Regions from separate parts of the Ancylobacter sp. SL191 genome, predicted to be linked through region 2. Evidence: riboswitches for the same ligand, from Rfam matches in the RefSeq annotation. Region 2 holds a riboswitch; each other region holds the start of a gene.

Region 1 (7,803 bases), 1.7 Mb from region 2:
GTCAGCACCCGCGCTGGCGCGCCGTCGACACGACCCTGATCGACGGCCTGCCCGCCGCTGTCCTCATGTGCGACACGCAGGGCATCGTCCGCTACGCCAACCCGCAGGCCCGCGAGGTACTCGGCGCCATCCGCCACGCCTTGCCAATGTCGATAGAGGCGCTCGTCGGCTCCAGCCTCGCCCTCTTCAACCTCGATCTCGGGACCGACGGACATCGCCTGGCGCGGCCGAAGAACCTGCCCATCGACGAGATCGTGACAGTCGGCGACCAGCAGCTGCGTGTGCGCGTCGGCGCGGTGCCCGCCAAAGGCCTTCACGAGCAGCTCCAGATCGTGCTCAGCGTCGAAACCGAAACCCTTGCGGCCCAGCACCGCAACCGGCGCCTGCAGCAGATGGTCGAGCAGATGCCGATCAACGTCATGACCTGCACGCTCGACCTCACCATCGACTATGCCAACAAGACCAGCCTCAACACGCTTGGCCGCATCGAGCAGTTCCTGCCGATCAAGGCGTCGGAGCTCGTCGGCTCCTCCATCGACGTCTTCCATAAGAAACCCGAAATGCAGCGGCGCATGCTGGCCGATCCGTCGAACCTGCCGCACCGCGCGCGCATCAAGGTCGGCCCGGAAACGCTGGACCTCAACGTCTCCGCGCTGACGACCCCCGAGGGCGTCTATGAAGGCCCGATGCTGACCTGGGCGGTCGTCACCGACGCCGTCAATGTCGCCTCCAATGTGACCGCCGCGGTGAATGAGCTCGGCGAGTCCTCGCAGGCCATGGGCGCGGCAAGCGACCAGCTGACCTCGCTGACCGCGCAGAGCGAGGAAATGTCCTCCACCGTCGCCGCGGCGGCGGTCGAGATGTCCGTCTCCTTCGCCGAGGTCAGCAAGCAGATCCATGGCGCCACCCAGATGGCCGGGCAGGCTGCCGCGCGCGCCGATTCCGCCAACGGGCTGGTCAGCGGCCTGGTCGACAGCATCGAGCGCATCGGCAATGTCTCCTCGATGATCGAGCGCATCGCCTCGCAGACCAATCTTCTCGCGCTCAATGCCGCCATCGAGGCGGCGCGTGTCGGCGAGGCCGGCCGGGGCTTCGCCGTGGTCGCCTCCGAGGTCAAGGAATTGGCGATGCAAACCGCCAATGCCACCAAGGAGATCAGTTCCCAGGTCGAGAACGTCCAGCGGGCGAGCAGCACGGCGGCGCACGCGGTGGGCGAGATCACCCAGAATGTCGGCACCATGCGCGACGTTTTCGCCAGCATCTCCGCCGCCGTGGAAGAGCAGAGCGCGACCAACGGCTCGGTCAGCCAGAGCATGAACAGCGTGAGCGGCGTGGTCAGCCAGATCCGTGGCGCCGCCGGCGACGTGCGCCGCGTCTCCACCTCGCTGACCAGCGTCGGCGACCGGCTGCGCGAGGAAGTGCGCGTCCTGCTGGCGCGCTGAGATTGCCAACAGCAAAAGGCACGACAGGCACCCCGGCGGGGTGCCTGTTTCGTTTGTGCGGCCTAGTATCAGCTATTTGGTATCACCTATTTGCCGTCGAACCACGCCTTCCAGAGCGGGATGGCGGTGGCGTAGGTTCCCCGGTGATCGGTCGGCCCGGTCGAGATCGCCTCGACCTGCATGTTGCCGGCGCCGATGCCGCGCTGATAGGTCATGGCGAGCTGCCCCAGACCCGGCGTGATCACCTCGTCCTTCTCGCCATAATAGTTGCGCACCGGGCTGCGGATGATCCAGCGATAGGCCTGCGTCTCGTTGAGCAGGATGCGGCCATAGGCCGAGGCGCGGAAGAAGCGGGCGTCGAAATACTCGGCCCGGACCAGATCCTTCACGGCCGTGGGAATATGCGAGGGATCATACGGTTTGCGCTCATAGGCGGCGCGGGCGACGTCGTAATAGCTATCATTGATGAGCGAGCGCGCAAGGCCCGGCACGCCGTAGTAATTCTCGAAGGAGAAGGCGGTGAGGATGAACAGCGTCGTCACCCAGGTGGCGTCGTTCGGGCGGGGAAAATCGAGAAAGCCGCTCAGCGCCGCGTAGCCGTCAAAGGGCGCGCTCGCGGTGGCGGCGCCATCCACGGTGATGCCGGCCTCCTCCAGCTTCTGCAGCATCGCCATGGTGACAAAGCCACCCTGCGACCAGCCGCCGAGGAACAGCTTGGTCGTGGTGATGTTCATCTGCGCGAGCACGGCGCGGCTCGCCAGCAGCATGTCATAGGTCGCCTGCTGGTGGCTCGCCTTGACCAGATAGCCCTCCGGCTCAGAGCTGGCGCCCATGCCGAAATAATCGGCGCCGATCACCGCATAGCCCTGACCGGCGAAGAGGGCGAGGGCCAGCTCCGTCTCCGGCGACTGGTCGGGGAAGGAGGGCACCTGCTTTTTCCCGTACACCGTGCCGTGCTGGTAGGACAGCAGCGGGAAGCTGGTCCCTTCCGTATCGGGCAGGGCGAGCAGGCCGGTGGTGATGATCGGCCGGTTGCCCTGCTCCGGCACCACGGAGGGGTAGGTGACACGGTAGAGCCGCACGGCGTTGCGGGCGGGCGCATAGGCGACGGTGATTCCGAAGAAACGCGGCGCTTCGGTGGTGAGAACCGCGTTCAGCTTGTCGACGTCCCAGCGGCCGATCAGCTCATAGGAGACGCCGGAGGGAACGGCGGTCGCACCATCCGCCCGCGCCGTGAGGCTCCCGCCCGCCAACGTAAGCGCCAGTCCCAGCAGCGCGCGCGATATCCAACCCATGACCGTCTCCCCGGCGCCAACCAAGGCGCGTCGGCACACGGTATCCCGCCGCCGCGCGGTTTCGACAAGGGGGCGCTCAACGCAAAAGGGCCCGGCAACAGCGTGCCGGGCCCTCGCTTTTCAGAGCGGATGGTGGAAAATCAGGCGGCTTCAAACAGCCGGCGCTCGACAACCGGCGTGCCGCGCAGACCGCCCAGAGCCTTGGCGGCGGCGAGCACGGCGAGGTCGACCAGTGGCTCGACGATGATGACGAGCATATAGGCCGCGCCGAAGGAGGCGATGGACGCGCCATTCTCGACCGTGAAGCCGTGGCCGTAGAACGCCCAGAACGCCACCCACACGACGATGCCGGCCTGATAGGTGGTGGAGAGCGCCAGCGCCTGCCGGTACTTCAGCTCGATATAGGGCGTGTTCGGCGCGATCACCTGCTTGGCCAGCGCCATCAGCGCGAAGAGCGGCACCAACAGCGTGGTGACGTTCATGCAATATTGCGGCAGGTCGAAGGGGGCGAAGAACAGGCCCTGGATCAGCAGGCCGGCGGCAAGGCCGATGGCGGCCGGGGCGACGCCGAAGATCAGGAACAGCGTCGAGCCGAGGATCAGGTGAACCTCGGAAACGCCCACCGGATGATGCGGCAGGAGCTCAAAGAAGGCGAACACCAGCGCGGTGGTCGCGATGCTGCGCGCCGCCAGCGAGGCGAGGCCGCGCGTGGCGATCGCCTCACCCGCGAGCTTGAGCGTGTAGGCGCCGGCGCCGGCCGCCGTCACATAGCTGAGCCAGATCTTCCCTTCGGCCACGAGGCCGGGTTCGATATGCATAGTCGTCTCCTGTGCCGTCTCACCCGACGGCGTGCGTGTGGACCCATGCGCATGGCCGGTCTCCTGACTCGCGGGTCACAGCACGCCTTCCGCCTTCCCGGCCTCCCCTTGCGGGTCGAGCCAGTGGCGTGATGGAAGGCGCTCGCCGCTCACAGTCGCGGGGGCGGTCGGGGCTTCGGGCTTTCGCCCTTCCCCGTTCCCGTTTCACCCGGCCGAGTCATCCCCGGCCGGACACCATGTGCAACGCCCATCAGCACGCGCGAACGGCTCTCGAGTCAAGCATCGTGTCACGCGCGCCGCACCGGCGCAGGAAAACAGCGGGGATGGCGCGTCAGGCGACGCCCATCTCGTCGAGCGCCATCGGCGACTCGGGCAGCACCTGCCCGCCATCGATCACCATGCCCTGCCCGGTGATGTAGCCGGCTTCCTCGCTGGCGAAGAACAAAGCGGTGTTGGCGATGTCGAACACCGTGCCGAGCTTCTTCATCGGCACGCAGGCGGCGGTGGAGGCGATATAGGCCTCGCCCATGCCCTCCATGCCCTCGGTAAGGATGTTGCCCGGCATCACCGCGTTCACCGTGATGTTCCACGGCGCCAGCTCGATCGCCGCCGTGCGCATGAAGCCCATCTGCCCGGCCTTCGAGGCGCCGTAATGGGTCCAGCCGGGAAAGCCGGTGATCGGCCCGGTGATCGAGGAGGTGATGACGATGCGCCCCTTCTTCGCCGCCTTCATCGCCGGCAGCACGGCGGAGACCGAGAGGAAGGTGCCCTTGAGGTTGGTGTCCATGACGAGGTCGAAATCGTCCTCGGTCATGGCGCCGAGCTTGGCCGCCGGGAAGATGCCGGCATTGGCGCAGAGCACGTCGATGGCGCCGTAGCGGTCGAGCGCCGCCTGGGCCATGGCGACCGTGTCGGCGGTCTTGGTCACGTCGGCGGCGAAGGCGGAGGCGCGCGGGCCGATCTCGGCGGCGACCTTCTGCGCCTCCTCCAGCTTGCGGCTGACCACCAGCACGTTGAGACCAGCCTGGCCGAAGCGCAGCGCGATCCCGCGGCCGATGCCCTTGCTGGCGCCGGTGACGATGACGGTTTTTCCCTCAAGCGACGTGAACATGGTCGGGTAGGCCCTCTGGATTTCGTTGTTTTTCAAAGGACTGGCAGCCCGGCGGCGGTGAGCGCCTGCCCCATGGTCACGGATTAGGCTGCCTTCCTTTTCATCAGGGTGCGCTGCAAAAATGGTGTTGTAAAGCCCAAATGGCAATGTTTAGGATCGCACACAGTCCAACATAAGAACCACATCCACTCACCAGGGATGCGGTCAATCCCGCGCGGCGGCGGCCCGTCCGTGCCAACAATCCAGAGGACGTCGACATGTCAGGCATTTCCAGAAGGTCGCTGCTCAAGGGCATGGGCACCGGGCTCGGCGCGCTCGCCGCCGCCGGTCCCATGTTCTCCGCCAACAAGGCGTTCGCCGCCCGCGAGAAGGAGCTGAACATCCTGTGCTGGGAGGGCTACAACTCCGCGCAGGTGCTCGACCCGTTCCGCTCCAAGACCGGCGCGACGGTGAAGGCCGAGAGCCTCACCAACGATCCCACCATGATCAACCGCCTGCGCGCCGGCGAGATCAACACCTGGGATCTGATCAATGTGAACAATCCCTGGGCCCGCAAGGTGATGATGCCGGAAAAGCTCATCAAGCCGCTGCCCAAGGCCGAGTTCGAGCCGTTCTTCGACAAGATGCTGCCCGAGTTCAAATGGCCCTATAAGTGGGCGATGAGCGATGACGGGAAGGATCTCGTCGGCATGGCCCAGCGCTTCGGGCCCTACAGCTTCGTGGTCAACACCGACAAGATCAGCCGCAAGACCGCCGAGGATACCGGCTGGGATCTGTTCAACGACCCGGCGCTGGCCGGCCGGTACGGCATTCTTGAATCCGATGACTGGAACGTCTTCGGCATCTTCATCATCGCCGGCATCGACCCGTTCAAGAGCCACACGCCGGAGGAGTTCGCCAAGTTCGAGGAGACCGCCAAGCGCGTCTTCAAGGGCGCCAAGCTGATCGGCGACATCGCCTCGATGAACCAGGCTCTGATCTCCGGCGAGATCGACCTGCACATGACCGGCGGCACCTATTCGGTCTCGCCGGCCCGCGCCGACGGCCACCCGAACCTGCGCGGCATCACCCCGCTGCGCGGCCCGCTGCCGGGCGGCAAGGGCGGCGTCGCCTGGATCGAGATCACCTCGACGGTGAACAACCCGAACCTCTCGCCGCTGGCGCTCGAGTTCCTGAAATATGTGCAGGCGCCCGACGTCGCCCACACCGTCGCCTTCGCCGAGGGCACGTTCAACCCGGTGGCGCAGATGGGCACCAAGGCGTGCTTCGACCTCTTCACCAAGGACGAGCTGGATGCCATCCAGTGGGACAGCCTGCAGGAAGAGATGGACCGCTCGGTGCACTACGACATCGTGCCGGATTACGACAAGGCGCTCGACATCATGAACGCCGCCAAGCGCCTGCGCGGCTGATCGTTCCTCGTCATGGCCGGGCCTGGCCCGGCCATCCACGCCTTAAGTCGCGCGAGCAAGTTCAGGTGCACCTCGAAAGACATGGATCCCCGGGCCACGCCCGGGGATGACGTGGAGGAAACGGCGACCGCCACTTCCTCGTGCCCCGGCCTCCCAATGGCACCTGCACCCACACCACCTGTCCACGACCCGGAAGAACCCGCATGCTCCAGACCACGCCCGCCGGCGAGACGCCCAAGCCGATCCTGCAACTGGTGGGGGTGCGCAAAACCTTCGGTGGCTTCAATGCCGTGGACAACATCGACCTCGACGTGCGCGAGGGCGAGTTCCTCACCATTGTCGGCCCGTCGGGCTCGGGAAAGACCACGCTGCTGCGCATGCTGGCCGGCATGGACACGCCGACCGAGGGCAACATCACCCTGCATGGCGAGCTGATCAACGACATGCCGCCCAACAAGCGGCCGACCTGCCTCGTCTTCCAGTCGCTGGCCCTGTTCCCGCACAAGAGCGTCGGCGAGAACATCGCCTTCCCGCTCAAGGTGAAGGGCGTCGACGCGAGCACCCGCAAGGCGCGCGCGCTGGAGCTGATGCGCGTCGTCCGCCTGCCGGAAAACTACTACGACAAGAACGTGATGAAGTGCTCGGGCGGTGAGCGCCAGCGCGTCGCCCTCGCCCGCGCCTTCGCCTATGATCCGCAGGTGCTGTTCTTCGACGAGCCGCTCTCCGCCCTCGACTACAAGCTGAAGAAGGCGCTGGAGAAGGAGCTGAAGGATCTGCACCGCGAGACCGGCAAGACCTTCATCTACATCACCCATTCGCTGGAAGAGGCGATGGTGATGAGCGACCGCATCGGCGTGATGCGCGCCGGCCGCCTCGTGCAGGTCGGCACGCCCGAAGAAATCTATGGCGCGCCGGTCGACCGCTTCGTCTCGGAATTCGTCGGCGAGGTGAACACGATCAAGGTGAAGCGCGGCGCCGATGGAAGCTGGTCCGGCGTCGACGTGCCCGGCCGCTTCACCGTCCGCCCGCCGCAGGATGGCGCGACGCTGGACGAGGCGTTCGTGGTCGTCCGCCCGGAATATATGCGCTTCCTCAACCCCGGCGATGTCGCCGACAACCGCGTCGAGGGCACGGTCTACAACGAGTATTCGCTCGGCTCGCGCATTCAGTACCAGGTGCGCGTCGGCGCGGGCGCGGCTGAGAAGGTGATGCTGGTCGAGCTGTCGCGCTCGCGCGCCCTGCCCCCCGGCGCCGATCGCACGGTGACGCTCGGCTGGGACGCCGCCGACGCCTTCACGCTGGGGAGCTGACCTCATGTCCAGCCTCGCCGTCGCCTCCACCGCCGCCCCGCCGGCCGAAAGCCCGCGCGCCCTGCGCCAGCAGCACATGCTCTCGCTCGGCGCGCGCTGCGCGCTGCCCGTCGCGCTCCTGCTCGGCATCGGCTTTCTCGCCCCGCTGGTGGCGATCCTCGCCTATGCCTTCGCCAAGCCGCGCAGCTTCGACGTGTTCACCAGCTTCACGCTGGAGAACTTCGCCGGGCTGTTCGACCCGACCAACACGGTGTGGATCTCCTTTGCCTGGTCCTGCGGCTTCGCGCTGTTCACCGTGGCGATCCTCGCCGTCATCTCCTACCCCATCGCCTATGGGCTGAACGCCGTGTTCGGGCGCTGGGCGGGGCTCATCAGTGTGTTCTTCGTCTTCCCGCTCTTCGTCTCGGAAAACGTC
Region 2 (7,803 bases):
CGCCCTATGTCGATCTCTACCAGCGCGCCACCACCCAGCTCGGCGGCACACTGCAGCCGATCGGCGTGCATTCGCATGGCTATATCGCCGAGACCGACACGGCGGCGCGCGAGGAATTCTTCGCCGATTACAAGGTGATGCATGACCGGATCGGTCGTGAGCGCGGCTGGCCGGCCTATGGCCGCGACGCCTTCGAGCAGGAGATTGCACACGGCTCGCTCTATCTCGGCTCGCCCGAGACGGTGGCGCGCAAGATCGCCAAAACGGTGCGGACGCTCGGCCTGTCGCGCTTCGAGCTGAAATACAGCGCCGGCCCGCTGCCGCAGGCGCGCCTGCTGCGCTCGATCGAGCTCTATGGAAGCGAGGTCGCCCTGCGCGTGCGCGAGCTTCTGGCGCAGGAGACGGTGGAGGCGTGAGGGCTTGAGCCCGCGGAACCCGTCATCCCGGAACGGCCGCCAGGCCGTATCCGGGATCGCGTGGTGATGGCGGCAGGCGATCCCGGCGGCGCGCCGTCATCCCCGGGCTTGGCCCGGGGATCCACGACTTACCTTGCGCCCAATTCATCATCAGAAGGCATGGATGCCCGGGCCAAGCCCGGGCATGACGGCGTTCTTGGGGCCCCGTCGGGATTATCTCCCAAAGAGCCGGCACGCCTCAGACGTTCAGCAGCAGGAACTCGCGCTCCCAGGGCGAGATCACCCGCATGAAGGTGTCGAACTCGGTCTGCTTCACCGCCGTGTAGGTCTTCACGAAGGACGGGCCGAGCACGGTGGCGATCTCTTCTGAGTATTGCAGCGCCGCGACCGCTTCCAGCAGCCCGCGCGGCAGCTCGAAATCGAGGCCCTTGGCGTCGGATTCGAGCGGCTCGGTCGGGCGCAGGCCCTCAACGAGGCCGAGATAGCCGCAGGCGAGCGAGGCCGCGATGACGAGATAGGGGTTGGCGTCGGAGGACGGCACCCGGTTCTCGACACGCCGCGCCGCCGGCGAGGACGGCGGCACGCGCAGGCCGGCGGTGCGGTTGTCATAGCCCCACTGCACGTTGATCGGCGCCATCGAATCGCGCGTCAGCCGGCGGTAGGAGTTCACGTAAGGCGCGAGGATCGACATCACCGCCGGCAGATAGCGCTGCTGGCCGGCGATGAAGGAGAAGAACTCCGGCGTCGGGTCGCCATCCTTGTCGGAGAAGATGTTCTTGCCGGTTTCCGCATCCACGATGGACTGGTGGATGTGCATGGCCGAGCCAGGCTCGTCGGCGATGGGCTTGGCCATGAAGGTGGCGTAGATCTTGTGCGCCAGCGCCGCCTCGCGGATCGTTCGCTTGAACAGGAACACCTGATCGGCCAGGGCGATGGGGTCGCCATGGAGCAGGTTGATTTCCATCTGCGCCGCGCCGTCCTCATGGATCAGCGTGTCGATCTCGAGGCCCTGCGCCTCGGAATAGTCGTACATGTCCTCGAACAGGGCGTCGAACTCGTTCACCGCCTGGATCGAATAGGACTGGCGGCCGATCTCCGGCCGGCCGGAGCGGCCGATCGGCGGCTTCAGCGGGTAGTCGGCATCGACATTGGGCTCGACGAGATAGAACTCGATCTCGGGCGCCACGACGGCCTTCCAGCCCTTCTTGGCGTAAAGCTCGACGACGTTCTTCAGCACCTGGCGCGGGGCCAGCTCCACCGGGCGCCCGTCGCGGTGATAGGCGTCGTGGATGATCTGCGCCGTCGGGTCGGTCGCCCAGGGCACGATCGCCAGCGTGGAGAAATCGGGCTCCATGACGAGGTCGCTGTCGACCACGACGGAGTCCACGAGGTTGTCATAAGGTGGGTAGTCCCCGGAAATCGTCTGGAAGAACACCGAGAGCGGCAGGTTCATCACCGGACCGGACAGGAACTTCGACACCGGCATGATCTTGCCGCGTCCGACGCCGGCGAGGTCCGGCACCGCACATTCGATCTCGGTGATTCCGCGTGCGGCCATCCAGGCCTTGGCTTCCTCGAGCGAGGAAACGCCGCGGGTGGACGTGACGGCGTCCGTGTCGGGACGCTTCTTCTTGGCCATGATTCACCATCCTGATGCGCTGTCTGCGCCTGTAAGAGGCAACCATGCCCCTGCAAGCGCCGTCAAGGCGGCGCGCGCGAGGAAGCGCACTGCTCGTTTACGGGCATGGTAAAATTGTTCGCATTGTGCCGTTGAGCCGCCGCACGAAGCCGGATAGCGTCGCGTCAGGGCCGGGTCATACCGGCGGGGAAAACGGGGCCAAGCATGAGCACAGGCGTCGCCGACAAGACGCAGAAGACCATCGGGGGCATCCGCCGAAAATTCGCCCCCTGGACCGACCCGCAGGCCACCCCGCTCATCCGCTACCAGAACGTGACCAAGCGCTTCGGCGAGTTCGTGGCGATCGACAATCTCTCGCTCGACATTTACGAGCGCGAATTCTTCGCCCTGCTCGGCCCGTCCGGCTGCGGCAAGACCACGCTGATGCGCATGCTCGCCGGCTTCGAGGAGCCGACCAGCGGCCAGATCACCCTCGCCGGGCACGATCTCGTCGGCACGCCGCCCTATAAGCGGCCGGTCAACATGATGTTCCAGTCCTACGCGCTGTTCCCGCACATGAACGTGTGGGACAACATCGCCTTCGGCCTGCGCCAGGACGGCATGGCCAAGGACGCGGTGGCGCACCGCGTCGAGGAGATGCTGAAGCTGGTCAAGCTCAGCCAGTTCGCCAAGCGCAAGCCGCACCAGCTCTCCGGCGGCCAGCGCCAGCGCGTCGCGCTGGCCCGCTCGCTCGCCAAGCGCCCGAAGGTGCTGCTGCTCGACGAGCCACTCGGCGCGCTCGACAAGAAGCTGCGCGAGGAGACCCAGTTCGAGCTCATGGACATCCAGATGGAGCTCGGCATGACCTTCCTGATCGTGACCCACGATCAGGAAGAGGCCATGACCGTGGCCGACCGCATCGCGGTGATGAACCATGGCAAGCTGGTGCAGGTCTCCCCGCCGGCGGTGATGTATGAGCAGCCGGCCTCGCGCTATGTCGCGGAGTTCGTCGGCGACGTGAACATCCTCGACGCGACGGTGGAAGCGATCGAGCCGCACCTCATCACGCTGCGCTGCCCCTCCGCCCCCGACATGCGCTTCAAGGTGGCGCAGGAGTGCCCGGCCCGCGTCGGCGACAGCGTGTCGCTGGCGTTCCGCCCGGAGAAGCTGCGCGTCGAGCTCGACCCGCCGGCCGATCCCACGGTGAACTGCCTCACCGGCACGATCTGGGACATCGGCTATCTCGGCGACCTGTCGATCTACCATGTGGAGTTGCCCAATGGTCAGCGCGTGAAGGCGGCGAAGCCCAACCTCACCCGCATGGTCGAGCGGCCGATCTCCTGGGAGGACAAGGTCTATGTCTCCTTCGCGCCGGATGCCGGCGTGGTGCTGACGAGCTGAGGGGACGATCATGGCGGACAAGGCAAGGGGGCGCTGGCTGGTTCTCGCCATCCCCTATCTCTGGCTCGTGGCGCTGTTCCTCGTCCCCTTCCTGATCGTCTTCAAGATCAGCCTGTCGCAGGACGCCATCGCCCAGCCGCCCTATGTGCCCACCTTCGACCTCGCGGCCGGATGGGACGCCTTCAAGGACGCCTTCAGCGAGCTGTCCTTCGACAATTACGGCTATGTGCTGAGCTGGGACAATGACTTCATCGAGGCCTATGGCTCCAGCCTCTGGATCGCCGGCATCTCGACCGTGCTGCTGCTGATGGTCGGCTATCCCATCGCCTACGCCATGGCGCGGGCGCCGAAATCCATCCGCCCGACGCTGCTGATGCTGGTGATCCTGCCGTTCTGGACCTCCTTCCTCATCCGCGTCTATGCGTGGATCGGCATCCTGTCGCCGGAAGGGCTGCTCAACCAGCTTCTGTTCGCGCTCGGGCTGATCGACGAGCCGCTGCAGATCCTCGCCACCGACACCGCGGTCTATATCGGCATCGTCTATTCCTACCTGCCTTTCATGATCCTGCCGCTCTATTCGGCGCTGGAGAAGATGGACGAGACGCTCCTGGAAGCCGCCGCGGATCTTGGCTGCCCGCCCTTCGCCGCCTTCTGGAAGATCACCTGGCCGCTCTCGCTGCCGGGCGTGTTCGCCGGCTGCCTGCTCTGCTTCATCCCGGCGGTGGGCGAGTTCGTCATCCCCGACCTGCTGGGCGGCTCCGACACGCTGATGATCGGCAAGGTGCTGTGGACGGAGTTCTCGGTGAACCGCTCCTGGACGGTGTCCTCGGCGGTGGCGGTGCTGCTCCTGATGGTGCTGGTGATCCCCATCGTGTTCTACCAGAACGTCCAGGCCCGCGAGATGGAGAAGCGTTGATGAGAAAAGGCCTCTCCTGGTTCAACGTCACCTCCATCGTGCTCGGCTTCGCCTTTCTCTATCTGCCGATCCTGCTCTTGGTGATCTACTCCTTCAACGCCTCGCGCATGGTGACGGTGTGGGCGGGCTTCTCGACCCACTGGTACGTCCAGCTGTTCCAGAACCAGCAGCTGCTCGACGCCGCCTGGGTGACGCTGCGCGTCGCCTTCATCACCGCGAGCGTCGCTACCGTGCTCGGCACGCTGGCGGCCATCGCGCTCACCCGCTACGGGCGCTTCTATGGCCGCACGCTGTTCTCCGGCATGGTCTATGCGCCGCTGGTGATGCCGGAAGTCATCACCGGCCTGTCGCTGCTGCTGCTCTTCGTGGCCGTCAGCATCGACCGCGGCTTCTGGACCATCACGCTGGCGCACATCACCTTCACCATGTGCTTCGTCTCGGTGGTGGTGCAGTCGCGCCTCGTGACCTTCGACCGCTCGCTGGAGGAAGCCGCGCTCGATCTCGGCTGCCCGCCCTTCAAGACCTTTTTCGTCATCACCCTGCCGATCATCCTGCCGGCGGTGGTGTCCGGCTGGATGCTGGCCTTCACCCTGTCGCTGGACGATCTGGTCATCGCCAGCTTCACCACCGGCCCCGGCGCGACCACGCTGCCCATGCGCATCTATTCCCAGGTGCGCCTCGGCGTGACGCCGGAGATCAACGCCGCCTGCACCATCCTCATCGGCATCGTCACCGTGGTGGTGATCTTCGCCTCCATCCTGACCAAGCGGCAGGAGATCGAGCGCCAGAAGGCGGAGCGGCTGGCGGCGGCGGGATAAGGACCGCCGCGTCGCTCAACACTAACTGAGACGGCGGCGCGCTATTGATACATTATATCTTTTAGGATAGCGTCCCCTCGGTCGCGTCGGCGATGTGACGCGGGTGGGGAGGCACCAGCCTAGGGGTGCTTGACGATGCGCCCCCTCTCCGTGTCAGATCGACCCGATCGAGGTTCTCCGGGTGTTCGCGCCCGGAGCTAAGAGGGAACCCGGTGCGGCGCTCTGCGCCAAGACCGGGGCTGCCCCCGCAACTGTAAGCGGCGAGCCCTCCACCCATCGTCCACTGGCGCGCACGCGCCGGGAAGGCCGGGTGGAGCCAGCGTTGACCCGCGAGCCAGGAGACCTGCCTCGAATCGCGAACCACCATTCGGGCGGGGTGCTCCGAAGGTTGCTGGCCATGCGCGGGCCCGAAAGGCCGCGCGGGCGCTGGTGCCCTTTGCGCGGCTCGTCTTCCTGACCAGGAAGCGACAACATGTTCAGAACGAATACCAACCTTTTCCGCCAGTCCCTGCGGGGCGGCCTTCTGGCGCTCGGCCTTCTCGCCGGCCTCGGCCTGCCCGAGACGGGCATGGCCGGCACCACCTACCCGCTGACGCTGGAGAATTGCGGAGCCAAGGTGGTGATCGACCACGCCCCGCAGCGCGTCGTCAGCATCGGCCAGGCGCAGACCGAAATCCTCTACGCCCTCGGCCTCGGCGACCGCGTGGTCGCCAGCGCGCTGTGGTTCAGCCCGGTCGCCAAACCCTATGAGGCGGTGAACGCCAAGGTGAAGCGCCTCGCCGACAATGATCCGAGCTTCGAGGCGGTGGTCGGTCAGGAGCCGGACCTCGTCGTCGCCATGTATGAATGGCACATCGGCCCCAACGGCATCATCGGCAAGCGCAGCCGCTTCGATGCGGTGAAGGTGCCGGTCTATGTCTCGCCCACCGACTGCGTTGGCAAGGACAATAGCGGAGCCGGCGACGGCGTGCGCACGCAGATGTACACGACCGAGCTGCTCTACCGGAACATCCGCGAATTCGGCGCCATCTTCGACGTCGCCGACCGGGCGGACGCGCTCATCGCGGAACTCAAGGCCCGCGAGGCGGCGGCGGTCGCGTCGGTGGCGGCGCTGAAGGCCAAGAACGTCTCCATGGCCGTCTGGTTCTCCAGCAAGGACATCAAGGGCGACGCCTTCCTCGCCGGCAAGAACGGCGTGCCGGCCTATCTGATGGCCGAGATCGGCGCGCGCAACATCATCACCACCGAGGAGGAATGGCCGCTGGTTGGCTGGGAGACCATCGCCGCCAGCGATCCCGACGTTCTGGTGCTGGTGAAGATGGACCGCCGCCGCTTCCCCGCCGACGCCATCGAGGCCAAGCTGAACTTCCTCGCGACAGACCCGGTCGCCAGCCAGCTCGCCGCGGTGAAGAACAACCGCATCGTCATCGTCGATGTCGGCGCCACGCGGCCCGGCATGGACACGGTGGACGGTCTGGAAGCCATCGCCACGGCGGTGCAGGGCTTCGGTCTCAGCCATTGAGCCACCTGGTCGTAGGGCCTAACTGGCCGGCGCGGATTGCCGTCGCCGGCCTCGCCGCCATCGCGCTGGTGCTCGCCGTCGCGCTGGCGGTGAGCGTCGGCGAGATGCCGATCCCGCTTTCCGTCGCCCTCAAGGCGCTCGGCAACGGGCTGTTCGATCTCGGCTTTCCGGTCGGGGCGATCCAGCAGGGGGTGATCTTCGAGTACCGGCTGAGCCGGGCGCTGATGGCCGCGCTGTGCGGCGGCGCGCTGGCGCTCTCGGGCGCCATCCTGCAGGCGCTGCTGCGCAACCCGCTGGCCGAGCCCTATATTCTCGGCGTCTCGGCCGGCGCCTCCACCGGGGCGGTCTGCGTAATGATCCTCGGTCTTGGCGGGGCGACGCTCGGCGTGTCCGGCGGCGCCTTTCTCGGCTCGGTGGCCGCGCTCGGCCTTGTCGGCCTGCTGGCCGCCGGGGCCGGCGGGGCGAGCGACCGGGTGATCCTGGCCGGCGTCGCCGGCTCGCAGCTGTTCAACGCCGCCACCGCCACCATCGTCACCACGCTCGCCAGCGCGGAGCAGGCGCGCGGGGTGATGTTCTGGCTCCTGGGCAATTTCGGCGGCGTGCGCTGGCCCGATCTCTGGGTCGCCGCGCCGGTGGCGCTGGCCGGCTTCGTCATCTGCATGGTCCACGCCAAGGCGCTCGACGCCTTCGCCTTCGGCGCCGATGCGGCGGCCTCGCTCGGCATCGCGGTCACCCGCGTGCGGCTGGTGCTGCTCGCCACCACCGCGCTGCTTACCGCCACCATGGTCGCCATCGTCGGCACGGTCGGCTTTGTCGGGCTGGTGATCCCCCATGCCGCCCGCTTCCTCGTCGGCCCCGGCCATGCCCGGCTGCTGCCGGCCTGCCTCGTCATCGGCGCGGTGTTCATGATCCTCGCCGATGTGCTCTCGCGCATCCTCGTGCCGCAGCAGATCCTGCCGATCGGCGTGGTGACGGCGCTGGTCGGCGCGCCGGCCTTCGCCATCATCCTCCACCGCGCGAGGCGTCCGGCATGACCCTCGCGACGCATGAGGTGCGCTGGAGCGCCGGCGGCAAGCTGATCGTCGACGGGGTGAGCCTTGAGGTCGCGCCGA
Region 3 (7,803 bases), 630 kb from region 2:
ACATTGGTGATGATGCCATGATTGATGCCGGCAAGGCTGCCCACGGCGGCATCGCCGGTCACGCTGCCGCCGACCAGGCCCAGATTGAAGACCTTTGCGCCGGCACCGATGTCGCTGAACAAGCCGACGCCCGTCTGACCGCCGCGGTTGATGAACAGCCCGGAAATGACGTGGTTCTGTCCGTCGAGGGCACCGAAGAATAAGTTGGATGTGCTCCCGATCGGCGCGAAACCCGCGCCGCCGTTCCAGCTCGTGGTGGCGCTGGCATCAATGTCCCGGCCCAGCGCGTAGATAGCGTAGAGATTGGTATTCATGTCCTGGAGATCCTGGACCGTATTCACCAGCATGTAGGCGGTGAGCGATCCGGAGCCGATGTTCGAGGAGTAATCGGTTGGAGCGGCATAACTGCTCGGGTTGTAGAAGAGCGAGACGCTGCTACCCGCGCTGAGGGTCGCGCCCGCGCCGAACGTGACCGTACCGGTCCCCGTGCCCGTATTATCGGCGTGCAGCACGATGGACGAGCCTGCGCCGCCGGTGATGTCGGCATTCACCGCGATGGAGCCATAGGCCGACAGGGTCAGCGTTGAACCGCTGCTCCAGGTCACGGCATTGGCCACCGTGATATTGCCGGCCTGCGAGCCGTCGGACCCCGTCGTGACCACCACATTGGCGGTGGCGAGGGCATTGGTCAGTGTCGTGACATTGAGAATGCTGTTGTTGGCGGCGGCATTGAAGCCGGACATCCCGCTGCTCGAAGCGCTTGAGATGGTCAGATTATAGGGGTCGAGCAGCAGCGTGCCGAAGGCGCCGCGTTCGCTGCGCAGATCCGCCGCCCCCTCATAGGCGAGTAGCGCCTTGCCCGAGACTTCCGCATCGCCGCCCGAAGCCGCGCCGGCGCCGGTCGCGGAGATGGTGCCGGCAAAGCGCGTCTGTCCGTCCGACCACACCACGATCCGCCCACCGGCCCCCGCCGTGCCGTCGGCGCGGATGGCGGCGCCCGACTCGACGGTCGTGGTCCGTGCGGTCGCTACGTCTTCCGCCAGATATCTGGTCGTGGCGTCATAGCCGCCCTGATAGTCGCCGCCGACGAGCGCCAGCCCGCCGGCAGTGCCGCTCGCATCCAGTTCTGCCCCGGAAGCCAGCGCGATGTCCCGGCCGGTCACAACGATGGTGCCGCCCGTATCCCCCTCGCCCCTGGCATCAAGCTTTCCCGACACCTTCACCGTGCCGCCGGAAACGCGGATCTCGCCGCCCTTGGCCTTGCCGTTGCTGGCCGGCGCGCGCGCGGAAACCTTCTGGCTGACGGTGACACTTCCACCGTCGCCGGCAGTCAGGAAGATACGTCCGCCCTTGCTGGCGACACCGGTGGCCTTGGTGATGCTGGCCGTGTTGCCGGCCAGCGCATAGACATTGCCGCCATTCGCCTTCAGCTCTGCCTCGGCGGCCCTGATGACACCGGTGGTCTTGGCCTGCGTATCGCCGCCGCCCACCTTCACCACGAACTTGCCGTCTGAGAGGGCTGCGTCGCGCACCAGCACCTCATAGCCGGCGGCAAGGCCCACTGTGCCGTTGGGCGCGGTGATGGTGCCGGCATTCTCGACCTTGCGGGCGATCAGCGCCACGTCGCCGCCCAACGATCCGATGGTGCCGTAATTGATAACGTTCGCGGGGCTGGAGCCGCGGAAGGTTATGGCCCCGCCGGCATTGAACTCGGCGTCGGAGACGTCATGGGTGGAGGCGATGAAGCTGCCGCCCGTCGTCACCTGCCCGGTTGGGCCGACGGTGATGCCGTTGGGATTGACCAGATAGAGGCTGCCGGAGGCAGAAAGGCTGCCGTCGATCTGCGAGCGCGAGAAGCCTGTGACGCGGTTCAATGTGGCGCCCGTGCCGTTCTCCACGCGCACGGTGTTCCCTGCCCCGACGGAAAAGGCGCCCCAGGTGATGATGGCATTGCGTGATGACTGGGTGATCAGCACGCTGGTGCCCGACGGCGGGGAAATCGTCGCGCGGCCCGAGACCACCGTTCCGCCGGTGGGAAGTTCACCGGCGGCCGCCGCCCGGGTCGATAAGGCGGTCGTTGCCAGAAGCACGGCTACCAGCCGGGCCGAACGGCGCAGCGCGACCTCCCCCGGCCCGAGCGCCCCGGTGCGGCGCGCGGCTGTGCGGCCGGGCGGGAGCAGTGTTGCGCGCCTGCAGGTCATTCGATGACGCCTTGCCTTCAATCGTCCGGCGGAAACAAGCCGCGGCGTGGGGCGCGCCTCATCCCCAGCAGCCCTTCAGGGCACCGGTGAAACAGGAACTGATGGATCAATCGGGCGCCGGACGGCGGTGCCGCGGGCGCTCAACCTTCCCGGTTGGGCGTGCCGAGCACGTGGGTATTGGGCGGCAGCATGACCTGATCGAACGTCTGGGTGAACATGGCCGCAGCAAAGAACGCGACGGCGTGAAGCGTCTCGTTGCCCGTATTGACGATGTCATGCCGCACATTAGCGGGCAGAGCGAAGACACTTCCCGGCCCGATGGCCTGGGTGCCATCCTCCATCAGCAGCTCGCCTTTTCCAGACAGGATATACTGGGTTTCCTCCGTGGCATCGGTGTGCCAGCCCAGGCGTCCGCCGGAAGGGATTTCGTAAACGATGGTCGAGGATTGGGTAGCGCCATGCCCACCGCAGGTGGCGAAGGCGCCCAGCCAGTTGACCGCCGGATCAGTCGCCCCCTGCACGTGATTGCGCGCAATGTTCTCTGAGACAACAATGGGTACCATGGCATCCCCCGATGGTAATGTTGCGATCGCGTGCGCGCCGACGCTGCCCGGCGCTCGGTCAGCGACGCAGGCGCGCGCTGAAAGTCACCTGATCGACCTCTTCCCCAGAAGCCGCGCTCAAGCTGGAGAGACATTAGAAGCGCCGTTCCGGAAGTGTTACGGAACTTTTCGCCTGCATATTCTCGGAAGTGGGGAAGCAATTTCCGCCGGTTCTGAGATACCAGCCCTTCAGGAGGCTGATCCAGGCGGCACGGCCGACGCTTTATTTCGCGCCTAACTAGAGGCCCGCTATGGCCGCATCTATAGATTGCGCACTGGCGGCATCCGTTGAAACCAGTTTTTCCATGGCCATCCGGTAGACGAGATCATTGCCGGCCATGGTATCGGCCAGGAACCGCTCGAAGCCGGCGCGGCAGGCCGGGGTGACGGCGACACTGTTTCCCAACAGCCGGACAAAGCCCAGGCTCTCCGCCTCCCGCAGCAACTTGCGGACATGGGTGCGCGACACCCCGAAGCTGTCGCCGATCCTAACGAACGACACCTTCGGCACCCCATGATCGTCCTGATCGCTGCACAGATGCATGAGCTTGGTCAGGATCATATGGCCGGCCTGACGCGGCAGAAAGAACGTAATCACCGGATTCGCCAGGATGAACTGCTGCGCATGCGCCAGAAACGCGACGCTCACTTCCCGAGCCGCGCGATGAAAGGCCGGATCCCGTCGCATCGGCTCGGGATATCCAGGGTGGGGGAACATTGCATGCAATGGATGAAAATAAACAATCAGCGAGCGCTGGTCGTGGGCCAGCATCTTTTCAGTGGGCGCAATCAAAGTGCTGCGTCTGTCGCGTTGAGCTGGAAAGGTCGTGATATATTCTCGATCGATAAGTCGGCGCACAATATCATGGGTGCGACGGCCGCTTGCCATACCAAGGGCCTCCATCCGACTTTTCAGCAGCTGCATGGTCGGCCAGGTGGAGCGCACATCGGGGCGGTAGCCCGCGTCCATGATGATGACATTGAAGAAGATGGACGCGGTCCCGCCATCGATCAGCAACCGGTTATCCGCCGGCTGGTTCTCGTGCAGGTCGAGCATTTCGCGGATATAAATGTCTCGCGACATCCTGAAATGCGGATGGGCGAGAATCTCGTCTGCCGACAACACGAGCCGGATGGCGCTCACCATAGTTCCCCTCGCGCGCGCTCCTCAATGAGGTGGGCGAGATACTATCGATCCTAAAAGGCCAATGCACGCGCAGCAGGCCAGCTCGTTCAAACGCGCCGCCCCATCATCGAACAGCGTGAGATCCCAGCGGCGGCAGATATGCCCAATCCATGTGGCGGGGCACTCCACGATGCCGGTCGCTGGCCGATGAGTTCAGGGCTTGGATCTTTCAGTTTCGACAAATCCCTCCTCAATCGAGATACGACACTGAAACCATATGTTGACCAACTTTGGGCGCCGATGCCTATATGTTGACGCTTCGGTCCCCTGAGTCGTTTGGTTCAGGGGCTAAGAGGGAAGCCGGTGAGCCTTATGAGGCGATGCCGGCGCTGCCCCCGCAACTGTAAGCGGCGAGCCTGTCGTCCATTCAGCGTCACTGGAACGAGAGTTCCGGGAAGGCCGGACGAAAGGCGGTGACCCGCGAGCCAGGAGACCTGCCGTAGCAACATAGTCGTCCCTGGGCGGGGTGTCCCGGTGGTGCGTTCGCGCGTCCGCCGGTGATTTATGCCGTCGGCCGCGCCGATGCGTCGCTCGGCCTTTGCCCCCAATCCTGATTGGGGTTCGCCGATGTCTCTCGTTTCCGATGCCGTGCCGGTGACCGACCGGCCTCATCCGTTCTCCGCGCCTGCGGCGGACCATGCCAGCACGCCAGGCTTCCAGCTCATCCGCCGCAATGGCGCGGTGACGCCCTTCGATGCGTCGAAGATCGCCGTCGCGCTGACCAAGGCGTTTCTTGCGGTCGAGGGTTCCAGCGCCGCGGCCTCGCGTCGCGTGCACGACATCGTCGCGGACCTCACCTCGCAGATCGTCGCCGGTCTCACCCGCCGCGCCGATACAGGCCGCACCTTCCATATCGAGGATGTGCAGGATCAGGTCGAACTCGCGCTGATGCGCGGGGAACACCACAAGGTCGCCCGCGCCTATGTGCTGTACCGCGAGGAGCGGGCGCGCGAGCGGGCGGCGGTCAAGGTCGCGGCGCCGCTTGTGCCGTCCCTGTCCATGACCAGGGCGGACGGCGCCCGCGTGCCGCTCGACGCCGCGCGGCTGGAAGCTGTCATCGGCGAGGCGGCGCAGGGGTTGGACGATGTCTCCGCCGCCGCCATCCTCGTCGAGACCCGCCGCAATCTTTATGACGGCATCAGCCAGGACGAGATCGCGCTGGCGCCGATCCTCGCCGCCCGCACTCTGATCGAGCGCGAACCGAACTATGCCAGGGTGTCCGCTCGGCTGCTGCTCGACAAGCTGCGCCGCGAGGCGCTGAGCTTCCTCGCCGGACGGCCCGATCAGGCGACGCAGGCGGAGATGGCCGAGCGCTATGGCGACTATTTCCGCGCCTATCTCGCCCGCGGCATCGAGGAAGAGCGGATCGACCCGGAACTGGCCCGGTTCGATATCGAGCGGCTTGTCGTAGCCCTACTGCCGGAGCGCGACCTGCAATTCGACTATCTCGGCCTGCAGACGCTCTATGACCGCTATTTCCTGCATGCGCGCGGCACCCGCTTCGAGCTGCCGCAGGCCTTCTTCATGCGCGTCGCCATGGGGCTCGCCTTGCGCGAGGTCGACCGCGAGGCACGGGCCATCGAGTTCTACCGGCTTCTGTCCTCCTTCGACTTCATGGCCTCGACGCCGACCCTGTTCAATGCCGGCACACCGCGCGCGCAGCTTGCCTCCTGCTTCCTCACCACGGTGGCGGATGATCTCGACGGCATCTTCAAGGCGATCAAGGACAACGCGCTGCTGGCCAAATATTCCGGCGGGCTCGGCAATGACTGGACGCAGGTGCGGGGATTGGGCGCGCACATCAAGGGCACCAATGGCGAGAGCCAGGGCGTCGTGCCGTTCCTGAAAGTGGCCAACGACACCGCCATCGCGGTCAACCAGGGCGGCAAGCGCAAGGGCGCGGTCTGCGCCTATCTCGAAACCTGGCATGTCGACATCGAGGAATTCCTCGACCTGCGAAAGAACACCGGCGACGACCGCCGCCGCACCCATGACATGAACACTGCCAATTGGGTGCCGGACCTGTTTCTGGAGCGGGTGGAGGCGGACGGGGTGTGGACCCTGTTCTCGCCCGACGAGACGCCGGACCTTCACGACCTCACCGGCCCCGCCTTCAAGGTCGCCTATGAGGCCTATGAGGCGAGGGCCGCGCGTGGCGAGATGCAGGTGTTCCGGCAGGTGCGGGCGCTCGACCTGTGGCGTCGCATGCTGACGATGCTGTTCGAGACCGGGCACCCCTGGATCACCTTCAAGGATCCGTGCAACATCCGCTCGCCGCAGGGCCATGTCGGCGTGGTGCATTCGTCCAATCTGTGCACCGAGATCACGCTGAACACGTCGCATGACGAGGTGGCGGTCTGCAATCTCGGCTCGGTCAACCTGGTTGCGCACATCACGCCGGACGGGCTCGACCATGCGCATCTGTCGCGCACCATTGCGACGGCGATGCGCATGCTCGACAACGTCATCGACATCAACTTCTACACGATCCCGGAGACCCGGCGCTCCAACCTGAGGCACCGCCCCGTCGGCCTCGGCATCATGGGCTTTCAGGATGCGCTGCACGCGTTGCGTATCGCTTACGGCTCCGACGCCGCCGTGCGCTTCGCCGACGAAAGCATGGAGGCGGTGAGCTTCCACGCCATCTCCGCCTCGGTGGATCTGGCCGCTGAGCGCGGACGCTACCCCTCGTTCGAGGGCTCGCTCTGGTCACAGGGCGTGCTTCCGATCGACAGTATCGAACTACTCGCCGAGGCGCGCGGCGCGCTCGACCTCGACCGCTCGACGACACTCGATTGGGAGGGGCTTCGCGCGCGGGTGACGACGACCGGCATGCGCCATTCCAACACCATGGCGATCGCCCCGACCGCGACCATCTCCAATATTTGCGGCGTGTCGCAGTCGATCGAGCCGGCCTACCAGAACCTCTTCGTCAAATCGAACATGTCCGGCGACTTCACCGTGGTGAACGAGTTCCTCGTGCGCGACCTGAAAAGCCGCGGCCTGTGGGATGAGGTGATGGTGTCCGACCTCAAATATTACGATGGCAGCATCAATGCCATCGACCGCATCCCGGACGATCTCAAGACGCTTTACGCCACCGCTTTTGAGATCGATGCTGTTTGGCTGATCGAAGCGGCGGCACGCCGGCAGAAATGGATCGACCAGTCGCAATCGCTAAACCTCTATGTCGCCAATCCTTCGGGCCGCAAGCTCGACGAGACCTATCGACTCGCCTGGAAGCGCGGGCTTAAGACCACCTATTACCTGCGTTCGCGCTCGGCCACCCATGTCGAGAAATCGACGCTCAAGGGGACGGACGGCAAGCTCAATGCGGTCTCGGCTGTCGTTTCCGTTGCGCCGATCCGGGTGCCGGAAACCGTCTTCGGCAACGCGTGCTCCATCAACGATCCCGACTGCGAAGCCTGCCAGTGAGCAGCGAAGAAGGACACATACCCATGCTCGACTGGTCCGACACCAAGCCTGCCACGCTTCACCCCGCCTTCGTGCCGCCCGCCGCCGATGCGAAGGGGCTCGGCGCGATCGAACGCGGCGCCGCCCGCGTCACGGTGGATGAAAAGCGCATGATCAATGCACGGGCCGACGTGAACCAGCTTCTCCCGCTCAAGTACAAATGGGCGTGGGAGAAGTACCTCGCCGGCTGCAACAATCACTGGATGCCGACCGAGGTCTCCATGCAGGCCGACATCGCGCTGTGGAAGTCGCGCGACGGCCTCACCGAGGATGAGCGGCGCATGCTGAAGCGCAATCTCGGCTTCTTCGCCGCCTCGGAATCGCTGGTGGCGAACAATAT
Region 4 (7,803 bases), 1.8 Mb from region 2:
GTTTGGCCTGCGCCGCCTCGCCGGGATTGGAGGTGATGAACGGGTAGGCGACGGGCAGCGCCCCCAGCACCAGCTCGGGGAAACAGCCGCGCGTCAGCGCGACATGCTTGCCCGGCAGCCATTCCAGCGTGCCATGCGCGCCCATATGCACCAGCGCATCGGCATTCTGTTGCAGCCACAGGCCGAAGGCGATGAGCCCGTGGCGCGGCGGCAGGGCCGGGTCGTGATACTGCGCCCGCCGCTCGCTTACATCGCCCCGCTCCGGCGCCAGCGCGACGGTGATGTTGCCGAAGCGCGCGGCGCGGAAGCGGAAGGCGCCGTCGGTGAGGCTCGGATCATCCTCCGGCGGGCCCCACGCGGCATGAACGGCGGCGACGGCCTCCGTGGGAAGGCTCGCGAGATGCGCGCGGTAGGCGGCGAGGGGGAGAACACCGTCATGCCCGGCCTTGGGCCGGGCATCCACGTCTTCCTCACGACCGGGTGCGTCGCGGCCAAGGCGTGGATGGCCGGGCCAAGCCCGGCCATGACGGTCGGGAGCGGTCACCGCCTCCAGCAGCGCCCGCTCATCGGCCGGCACGCCCTCCACCCGATAGCCCGCCGCCGCCATGTCCCCGAGCAGCGCCCGCACGCTGGCGGGCACGTCGAGGCCCACCGCCCAGCCGGTGCGGCCGGGGGCATTGGCATAATCGGGCATGAGAACCGCCACCCGACGCTCCGCGCGCGGCGTCACCTGCAGCCGGGCCAGCGCCGCCACGCGGTCGGCGATGGCGGCCACGCGGTCGGGCTCGGGCCGGTTCACCAGCAGCGTGAAGCCCGGCACGGCGGCACTCTCCGTCGGCGCCTTGAAGGACAGCGCGCCCGCCAGCACGCGTCCATCCAGTTCCGGCAGCACGACATGCATGGCGAGGTCCGCGCTGGTCAGCCCGCGCACGCCCTCCAGCCACGCCTCGCGCTTGGTCGTGGCGACGATAGCCTGCAACACCGGCACGCCCGGCGTATCGAGCACCGTCGCCTCGCCCGGATCAGCGGCGGCGAAGGCGGTGAGCGTGACGATTGCCGCCGGGCTCATCCCCGCCAGTGCCTCGCGCAGAAAGGCGATGGAGACCGGCTCCTTCAGGCTGGCGACGAAAATCGGCCGTGGCGCGAGCCCGCGCGCGGCCAGCGCGGCACAGAGCGCATCCACCGGCGCGGTATCACCGGCCAGCCACATGGAGCGGTAGAAGATGAGGGGGATGGTGGGGGCGGAGGTGGTGGAAGGCCCCTCACCCCAACCCTCTCCCCGACGGGGAGAGGGAGCAGGGAGCGTCGCACCGGCGGAAAAAGCCCTCTCCCCCTGGGGGAGAGGGTTGGGTGAGGGGGAAGCCCCGTCCCGTGAGGGGGAAGCAACGCCCGTGGAAGGAAAAGCCCCGCTCGCTTCCGAAGCCCCCCCGCCCCACGCGTAAAACCCCGCCAGCGGCACCGGCGCCGGCTCGCCCGCCTCAAGCGCCCGCCCGGCGAAACCCGCCATACGCCGCAGCAGCGCGCGCATATTGTCCGGCCCGCCGGCGCGGAAATAGCCGAGCAGCGCCGCCAGTTCCTCCACCGGCACGGTCGAGGCCTCGGCGAGCCGCGGGTCGTCGCGGTCCTCGCCCGGCAGCACGGCGAGGTGAAAACCGCGCGCCCGCGCCTCCGCCCCCAGCCGCTCGACGCCATAGCGCCACCAGTCCAGCCCGCCCAGCAGCCGCACCACGACGAGCCGGGCCTGCACCGCCACGCCCTCGATCCACAGATCGACCGACATCGGGTGCTTGAGATCGCGCAGGCTGGCGAGGCGCAGGCTCGGGAGTGCTCCGGGCACCCTTGCCTCCTCAGTCTCCTGCGCCCGCGCCAGCGCCGCGAGGTCGCTGTCGGTAAAGGAGACGACCACCACCTCCCCCGGCGTCTGGCCGAGGTCCACCGGCTCGGCGAGATCGTCGAGGCTGGTCGAGGTGGTGGTGAGGATGTGCATGGGGTGGCGGGTCTCCCGTCAGAACGCCGTCATCCCCGGGCTTGGCCCGGGGATCCACGACTGTTCGCGCCGGTGCTCCGGCCGAAGGTGTGGATGGCCGGGCCAAGCCCGGCCATGACGGTTGGCAAGGGGATGGGGCCGCCTCACGCCGCCACGCTCTCGCCGGCGAGGATGGCTTCCACCTTCGCCCGGTCGAGACCCTTCAGCCCGATGGCGACGAGGCGGCCGGTGCGCGCCTCGCTGCCCCAGGCGCGGTCATAATGATGGGCAACGCGCGGACCGACCGCCTGCACCAGCAGCCGCATCGGCTTGCCGGCGACGGGCAGGAAGCCCTTCACCCGCAACACATCCGCCTCGTCCGCCGCGCGGGCGATGCGGGCGGCGAAGGCGGCGGGATCGGCGATCTCCGGCACCTCGACGACGAAGCTGTCGAAATCGTCATGGTCGTGGTCCAGCTCGTCATCGTGATGGGTCTTGCGGTTCTCGATGTCGTCCTCGGTGCCGACGCCGAGGCCCATGAGCACCGCCGGGTCGATCCGCCCCTCGGTGATGGAAACCACGCGCACGCCCTTGGGCAGCTCGCCCGCCAGCGCCGCCTGCGCCGTGGCGAGGCCCGCCGCGTCGATCAGGTCGGTCTTGGTCATGATGACGAGATCGGCGCAGGCGATCTGGTCGTCGAACACTTCCTCGATCGGGTCGTCATGGTCGAGGCTGTCATCGGCCGCGCGCTGGGCGGCCAGCGCGTCATGGTCATGCGCCACGCGGCCCGCCGCCAGCGCTTCGCCATCCACCACCGCGACGACGCCGTCCACCGTCACCCGGCTCTTGATCGCCGGCCAGTGGAAGGCCTGGACCAGCGGCTTGGGCAGCGCGAGGCCCGAGGTCTCGATCAGGATGTGATCGACCTTCGGCACGCGGGAGAGAATGGCGTCGAGCGCCGGCACGAAATCATCCGCCACGGTGCAGCAGATGCAGCCATTGGCAAGCTCGACGATATTCTCCTCCGGGCAGGTCTCGATGCCGCAGCCGCGCAGGATCTCGCCGTCAATGCCGACATCGCCGAACTCGTTGACGATGACCGCGAGCCGCTTGCCCTTGGCGTTCTCCAGCACATGGCGGATCAGCGTCGTCTTCCCCGAGCCGAGAAAGCCGGTGACGATGGTGCAGGGCACCCGCGACAGGGAGTTAGGAACGGCGCTGCTCATGATGGCGTCTCCACGCAAGCCAATCGGTTGACGGGATGCGCCGGTCGCGGCGGGAATCGCCACGCGAGAGGCCGCCAAAGGCGCGGCTCTGCCTGACAGCCGGGCACCCCGCCGGCTTTCAGCACCGAACCTTCGGCAGGTCTCCTGGCTCGCGGGTCGCCGCCTCGTCGCCGCCTTCCCGGGGGATGTCCCAGTGGCTTTCGGCGCAGGCTCGCCGCTCACAGTTGCGGGGGCAGCCGCGGATTAGGAGGGTCCGAACCCTCCGCACCGCATTCCCTCTTCGTCCCGCGCCCGAAGACGCGGAAACCGATGGTCACCGGCACTAAAGGGGCCTTGGGCGGGAAAGTCAAACCGCCCACACCCGCCACGGCGCGGTTGCCCGGCGGACCGCCCCCGCTATAGTCCGCCGCTCATCGGGCAGGGGTATGGGAAGAGTGATGACGATACGCCGCCTGTCGGCCACGGGTGACTCATGGCGCTGACGCTCGTGCTCGGCGGCGCCCGTTCGGGCAAGAGCCGTCATGGCGAATCCCTGATCGAGGCGCTCCCCCCGCCCTGGCGCTACATCGCCACGGCGCAGGCCTGGGATGACGAGATGGCCGCCCGCATCGCCGAGCATCGCGGCCGGCGCGGGCCGGGCTGGGAAACGATCGACGCCCCGCATGATCTGGCGGCGGCGGTGAGCGCCCTGCCCGCCGGCGCGCCGGTGCTGGTCGATTGCCTGACGCTGTGGCTCAGCAACCGCATGCTGGCCGACGCCGACCTTGCCACCGAATGCGCGGCGCTGGTGGAGGCGCTGGCCACCCATGACGGGCCGGTGGTCGCGGTCTCCAACGAGGTGGGCCTGTCCATCGTGCCGGACAACGCGCTGGGCCGGCGTTTTCGCGATGCGCAGGGCCGGCTGAATCAGATGGTCGCCGCCCGGGCGACGCGGGTGATCTTCATGGTCGCCGGGCTGCCCATGATGGTGAAGGACGAGAGATGAGCGCAATTTCCCCGGAAGAGGCTGCCCGCCACCGCGCCAAGATGGAAAAGCGCAAGGCGGTGCAGGACGCCGAGGTGGCGGAGAAGACCATCGAGAAGGGCCTGCTCATCGTCCATACCGGGCCGGGCAAGGGCAAATCCACCGCCGCCTTCGGCCTCGCTCTGCGCACGCTCGGCCATGGCGGGCGCGTCGGCGTGGTGCAGTTCATCAAGGGCGCGTGGGACAGCGGCGAGCGGGCGGCGCTGGAGAGCTTCGGCGACCGGGTCGAGTGGCATTCCATGGGCGAGGGCTTCACCTGGGAGACGCAGGACATCGCCCGCGACATCGCCGCCGCCACGCGGGCGTGGGAGAAGGCGCAGGAGCTGATGGCCGACCCGAGCATCGGCCTGCTCATCCTGGACGAACTGAACATCGCCCTGCGCTATGAGTACCTTCCGCTGGACACACTGGTCACCACACTGGCCACGCGGCGGGAGGGGCTGCACGTCGTCGTGACCGGCCGAAACGCCAAGCCGTCGCTGATCGAGGCCGCCGATCTCGTCACCGAGATGGCGCTGGTGAAGCACCATTTCAAAGCCGGGGTGAAGGCGCAGAAAGGCATCGAGTTCTGATGCCCCCCGAGCCACGCCGTGTCGAAATATCCCGTGGCGCCTGGCCCGTGCGATCTCGAAATCCGGCACGTCGCTTCCTATCTCTAGGAGGACGCCGGCTGTCGCGGCGTGTTGACATGACGGAGCAATGCCCCGATGCGATCCACCCCGGTCGCCTATCTGTTCTGGTTCTTCGGCCTCATCGGCGTCTGCGGCATCCACCGCTTCTACGCCGGCCGCTACTGGACCGGCGCGCTGTGGCTTCTGACCCTCGGCCTGCTCGGCATCGGCCAGATCATCGACCTGTTCCTGATCCCCGGCATGGTGCGCGAGTCCAATCTCGAGCGGCGCGTGGACTATCTGGAAACACGGCGCGGCTGAGGCCCCTCGTCACGCCGTCATCCCCGGACGTGGTCCGGGGGCCCACGATTTCGGTTGAATCGCGTGCGCGATCAAAGACATGGATGGCCGGGCCAAGCCCGGCCATGACGACGTTGAAGCGGGGAGCGGGCGCGTGACATCTCCCCCTCGCCAGCCTTTGGCCCTCATGTTCCAGGGCACCGGCTCGGATGTCGGCAAGTCGCTGCTGGTGGCCGGCCTCGCCCGCGCCTTCACCTTGCGCGGACTGGAGGTCCGCCCGTTCAAGCCGCAGAACATGTCGAACAATGCCGCCGTCACCGAAGATGGCGGCGAGATCGGCCGCGCGCAGGCGCTGCAGGCGCGCGCCGCGCGGGTGGCGCCCTCGGTCCATATGAACCCGGTGCTCTTGAAGCCGCAGAGCGAGATCGGCGCGCAGGTCGTCGTGCAGGGCCGCTCGCGTGGCAACGCCCGGGCCGCCGACTACCAGAAGCTCAAACCCACTTTGCTCGCCGCCGTGCTGGAGAGCTATGCGCATCTGCGCGGACAGGCCGACCTCGTTCTGGTGGAAGGCGCCGGCTCGGCCTCCGAGATCAATCTGCGCGCCGGCGACATCGCCAATATGGGTTTTGCCCGCGCGGCCAATGTTCCCGTCATCCTGATCGGCGACATTGACCGCGGCGGGGTCATCGCCAGCCTCGTCGGCACAAAAGCCGTGCTTCCCCAAGAGGATGCGGCGATGATCCGCGGCTTTCTGGTCAACCGCTTCCGCGGCGACCCGGCCCTGTTCGCCGCCGGCATGGATGAGATCGCCGCTCGTACCGGCTGGCCGGCGCTCGGCCTCATTCCCTTCTTCCCCGATGCCCGCCGCCTGCCGGCGGAGGACGCGCTGGCGCTTGATGCCGCCACGCTGGCGAAGCCGCAGGCGAAGCTGCGCATCGCCGTGCCGCTGCTGCCGCGCATCGCCAATTTCGACGATCTCGACCCGCTCGACGCCGAGCCCTCGGTCGAGGTGATCCGCGTGCGGCCCGGCACCCCGCTGCCGGCCGATGCCGATCTCGTCATCCTGCCCGGCTCGAAGACCACCATTCCCGATCTCGCTGATTTCCGGGCGGAAGGCTGGGACATCGACCTCTTCGCCCATGTCCGGCGCGGCGGGCGGGTGCTGGGCCTGTGCGGTGGCTACCAGATGCTCGGCCGCTCCATCGCCGACCCGGACGGCATCGAGGGCCCGCCCGCGACCGTGCCGGGGCTCGGCCTTTTGGAGGTCGACACCGTGCTGGCCGGCGAGAAGCGCCTCGTCGCCGTCACCGGCACCGCCGATGGCGTGCCATTCTCCGGCTATGAGATGCATATGGGCGTGACGGAAGGCCGAGGGCGCGCCCGCCCCTTCGCGGTGATCGACGGCGCGGGTGCGGAAGGCGCCAGAGACGAGGGCGCCATCTCGCCCGATGGCCGCGTCATCGGCACCTACGCCCATGGCCTGTTCGCCGACGACCGCCAGCGCCGCCACTGGCTCGCCCGCCTCGGCGCGCCGCCCTCCGACCTTGCCTATGAGGCCGGGGTGGAGGCGACGCTCGATGCGCTGGCCGCGCATCTCGAGCGCCATGTCGATCTCGACCGGCTGTTGGCGATCGCGCGGGGCTGAGCCCGCCTCAAATCGCCAGTGCCATCACCACGATGGACAGCACCGCCACCATCACCCCGTCCGCCGCGCGGTAGAGCTGGAGCGCCCGGCGGATGTCGGCGGCGGTGCAGTCGCGCCGTCCGCCCTCGCCCATGATGCCGTCGGTGGAGAGCTGCCCGCCATAATGGCGCGGCCCGGCAATGGCGATGCCGAGCGCACCGGCGAGCGCCGCCTCCGGCCAGCCGGCATTGGGCGAGCGATGTTTTTTCGCGTCGCGCCGCATGGCGATCCAGCCCGCGCGCGGCGAGGCGCCGGGCACGAATACGGCACCGGCGATCAGCAGCAGCCCGGCAAGGCGCGAGGCCGGCAGGTTCACCAGATCGTCGAACCGCGCCGACGCCCAGCCGAACTGCAAATGCCGCGCATCCTTATGGCCGATCATGCTGTCGGCGGTGTTCACCGCCTTGTAGGCGCAGGCGCCGGCGAGGCCCCCGACCGCCATCCAGAAGGCCGGCGCGACGATGCCGTCGGAAAAATTCTCCGCGAGGCTCTCAATCGCCGCACGGGCGACACCCGCCTCGTCGAGCTTTTCGGGATCGCGCCCGACGATCATCGACACCGCCTGCCGGCCCTCGGCAAGGCTGCGCTCCAGCCCGTCGGCGACGCGAGCGACATGCTCATGCAGGCTGCGCTGGGCGAGCAGGGTCGAGCCGACAAAGGCGGCGTAGAAAAAGCCCATGGGCAGCAGCAGCAACAGTTTCTGCGCCGCCGCGCCCGCCGTCAGCCCGACGGTGAGCAGCACCAGCAGCGTCGCCACCCCGGCGAATTTGCGCTCCAGCGGGCTGTCCGTGTCGCGGTTCACATGGGTGTCGAGCAGGCTGATGAGCCGCCCCACCCACATCACCGGATGGCCGATCCGCTCCAGCAAAATCCGCGGATAGCCCAATGCGGCCTCGAACAGCAGCGCAACGAGGGTTAAACCGAGGGTGAGCTCGAGGGCCATCCGAACTGATTCTCTCGAAAAGCCCGCGAATCCGTTCCGGGCGGCGTTA

The links. A riboswitch is a leader RNA that binds a small molecule or an ion and turns the genes downstream of it on or off. The one in region 2 is predicted to bind cobalamin.
Region 1: another riboswitch for cobalamin. It lies ahead of OU996_RS10650 (energy-coupling factor ABC transporter permease); the one in region 2 lies ahead of OU996_RS02870 (ABC transporter substrate-binding protein).
Region 3: another riboswitch for cobalamin. It lies ahead of OU996_RS00090 (ribonucleoside-diphosphate reductase subunit alpha); the one in region 2 lies ahead of OU996_RS02870 (ABC transporter substrate-binding protein).
Region 4: another riboswitch for cobalamin. It lies ahead of cobW (cobalamin biosynthesis protein CobW); the one in region 2 lies ahead of OU996_RS02870 (ABC transporter substrate-binding protein).

The regions. Positions count from the first base shown of each region.
Region 1 is NZ_CP113056.1:2,361,284-2,369,086, reverse strand. It holds gene OU996_RS10660 (methyl-accepting chemotaxis protein) at 1-1,442, shown strand, start outside; gene OU996_RS10655 (alpha/beta hydrolase family protein) at 1,529-2,737, opposite strand; gene OU996_RS10650 (energy-coupling factor ABC transporter permease) at 2,878-3,555, opposite strand; cobalamin riboswitch at 3,591-3,809, opposite strand; gene fabG (3-oxoacyl-ACP reductase FabG) at 3,887-4,666, opposite strand; gene OU996_RS10640 (ABC transporter substrate-binding protein) at 4,924-6,078, shown strand; gene OU996_RS10635 (ABC transporter ATP-binding protein) at 6,282-7,388, shown strand; gene OU996_RS10630 (ABC transporter permease) at 7,393-7,803, shown strand, end outside.
Region 2 is NZ_CP113056.1:645,110-652,912, forward strand. It holds gene OU996_RS02845 (LLM class flavin-dependent oxidoreductase) at 1-416, shown strand, start outside; gene OU996_RS02850 (glutamine synthetase family protein) at 655-2,055, opposite strand; gene OU996_RS02855 (ABC transporter ATP-binding protein) at 2,260-3,435, shown strand; gene OU996_RS02860 (ABC transporter permease) at 3,446-4,351, shown strand; gene OU996_RS02865 (ABC transporter permease subunit) at 4,351-5,169, shown strand; cobalamin riboswitch at 5,323-5,535, shown strand; gene OU996_RS02870 (ABC transporter substrate-binding protein) at 5,642-6,691, shown strand; gene OU996_RS02875 (FecCD family ABC transporter permease) at 6,688-7,725, shown strand; gene OU996_RS02880 (ABC transporter ATP-binding protein) at 7,722-7,803, shown strand, end outside.
Region 3 is NZ_CP113056.1:13,638-21,440, forward strand. It holds gene OU996_RS00075 (beta strand repeat-containing protein) at 1-2,201, opposite strand, end outside; gene OU996_RS00080 (cupin domain-containing protein) at 2,342-2,764, opposite strand; gene OU996_RS00085 (hypothetical protein) at 3,042-3,950, opposite strand; cobalamin riboswitch at 4,233-4,446, shown strand; gene OU996_RS00090 (ribonucleoside-diphosphate reductase subunit alpha) at 4,557-7,424, shown strand; gene OU996_RS00095 (ribonucleotide-diphosphate reductase subunit beta) at 7,448-7,803, shown strand, end outside.
Region 4 is NZ_CP113056.1:2,401,689-2,409,491, reverse strand. It holds gene cobN (cobaltochelatase subunit CobN) at 1-1,987, opposite strand, end outside; gene cobW (cobalamin biosynthesis protein CobW) at 2,131-3,192, opposite strand; cobalamin riboswitch at 3,309-3,518, opposite strand; gene cobU (bifunctional adenosylcobinamide kinase/adenosylcobinamide-phosphate guanylyltransferase) at 3,665-4,177, shown strand; gene cobO (cob(I)yrinic acid a,c-diamide adenosyltransferase) at 4,174-4,788, shown strand; gene OU996_RS10835 (NINE protein) at 4,924-5,148, shown strand; gene OU996_RS10830 (cobyric acid synthase) at 5,315-6,772, shown strand; gene cbiB (adenosylcobinamide-phosphate synthase CbiB) at 6,780-7,754, opposite strand.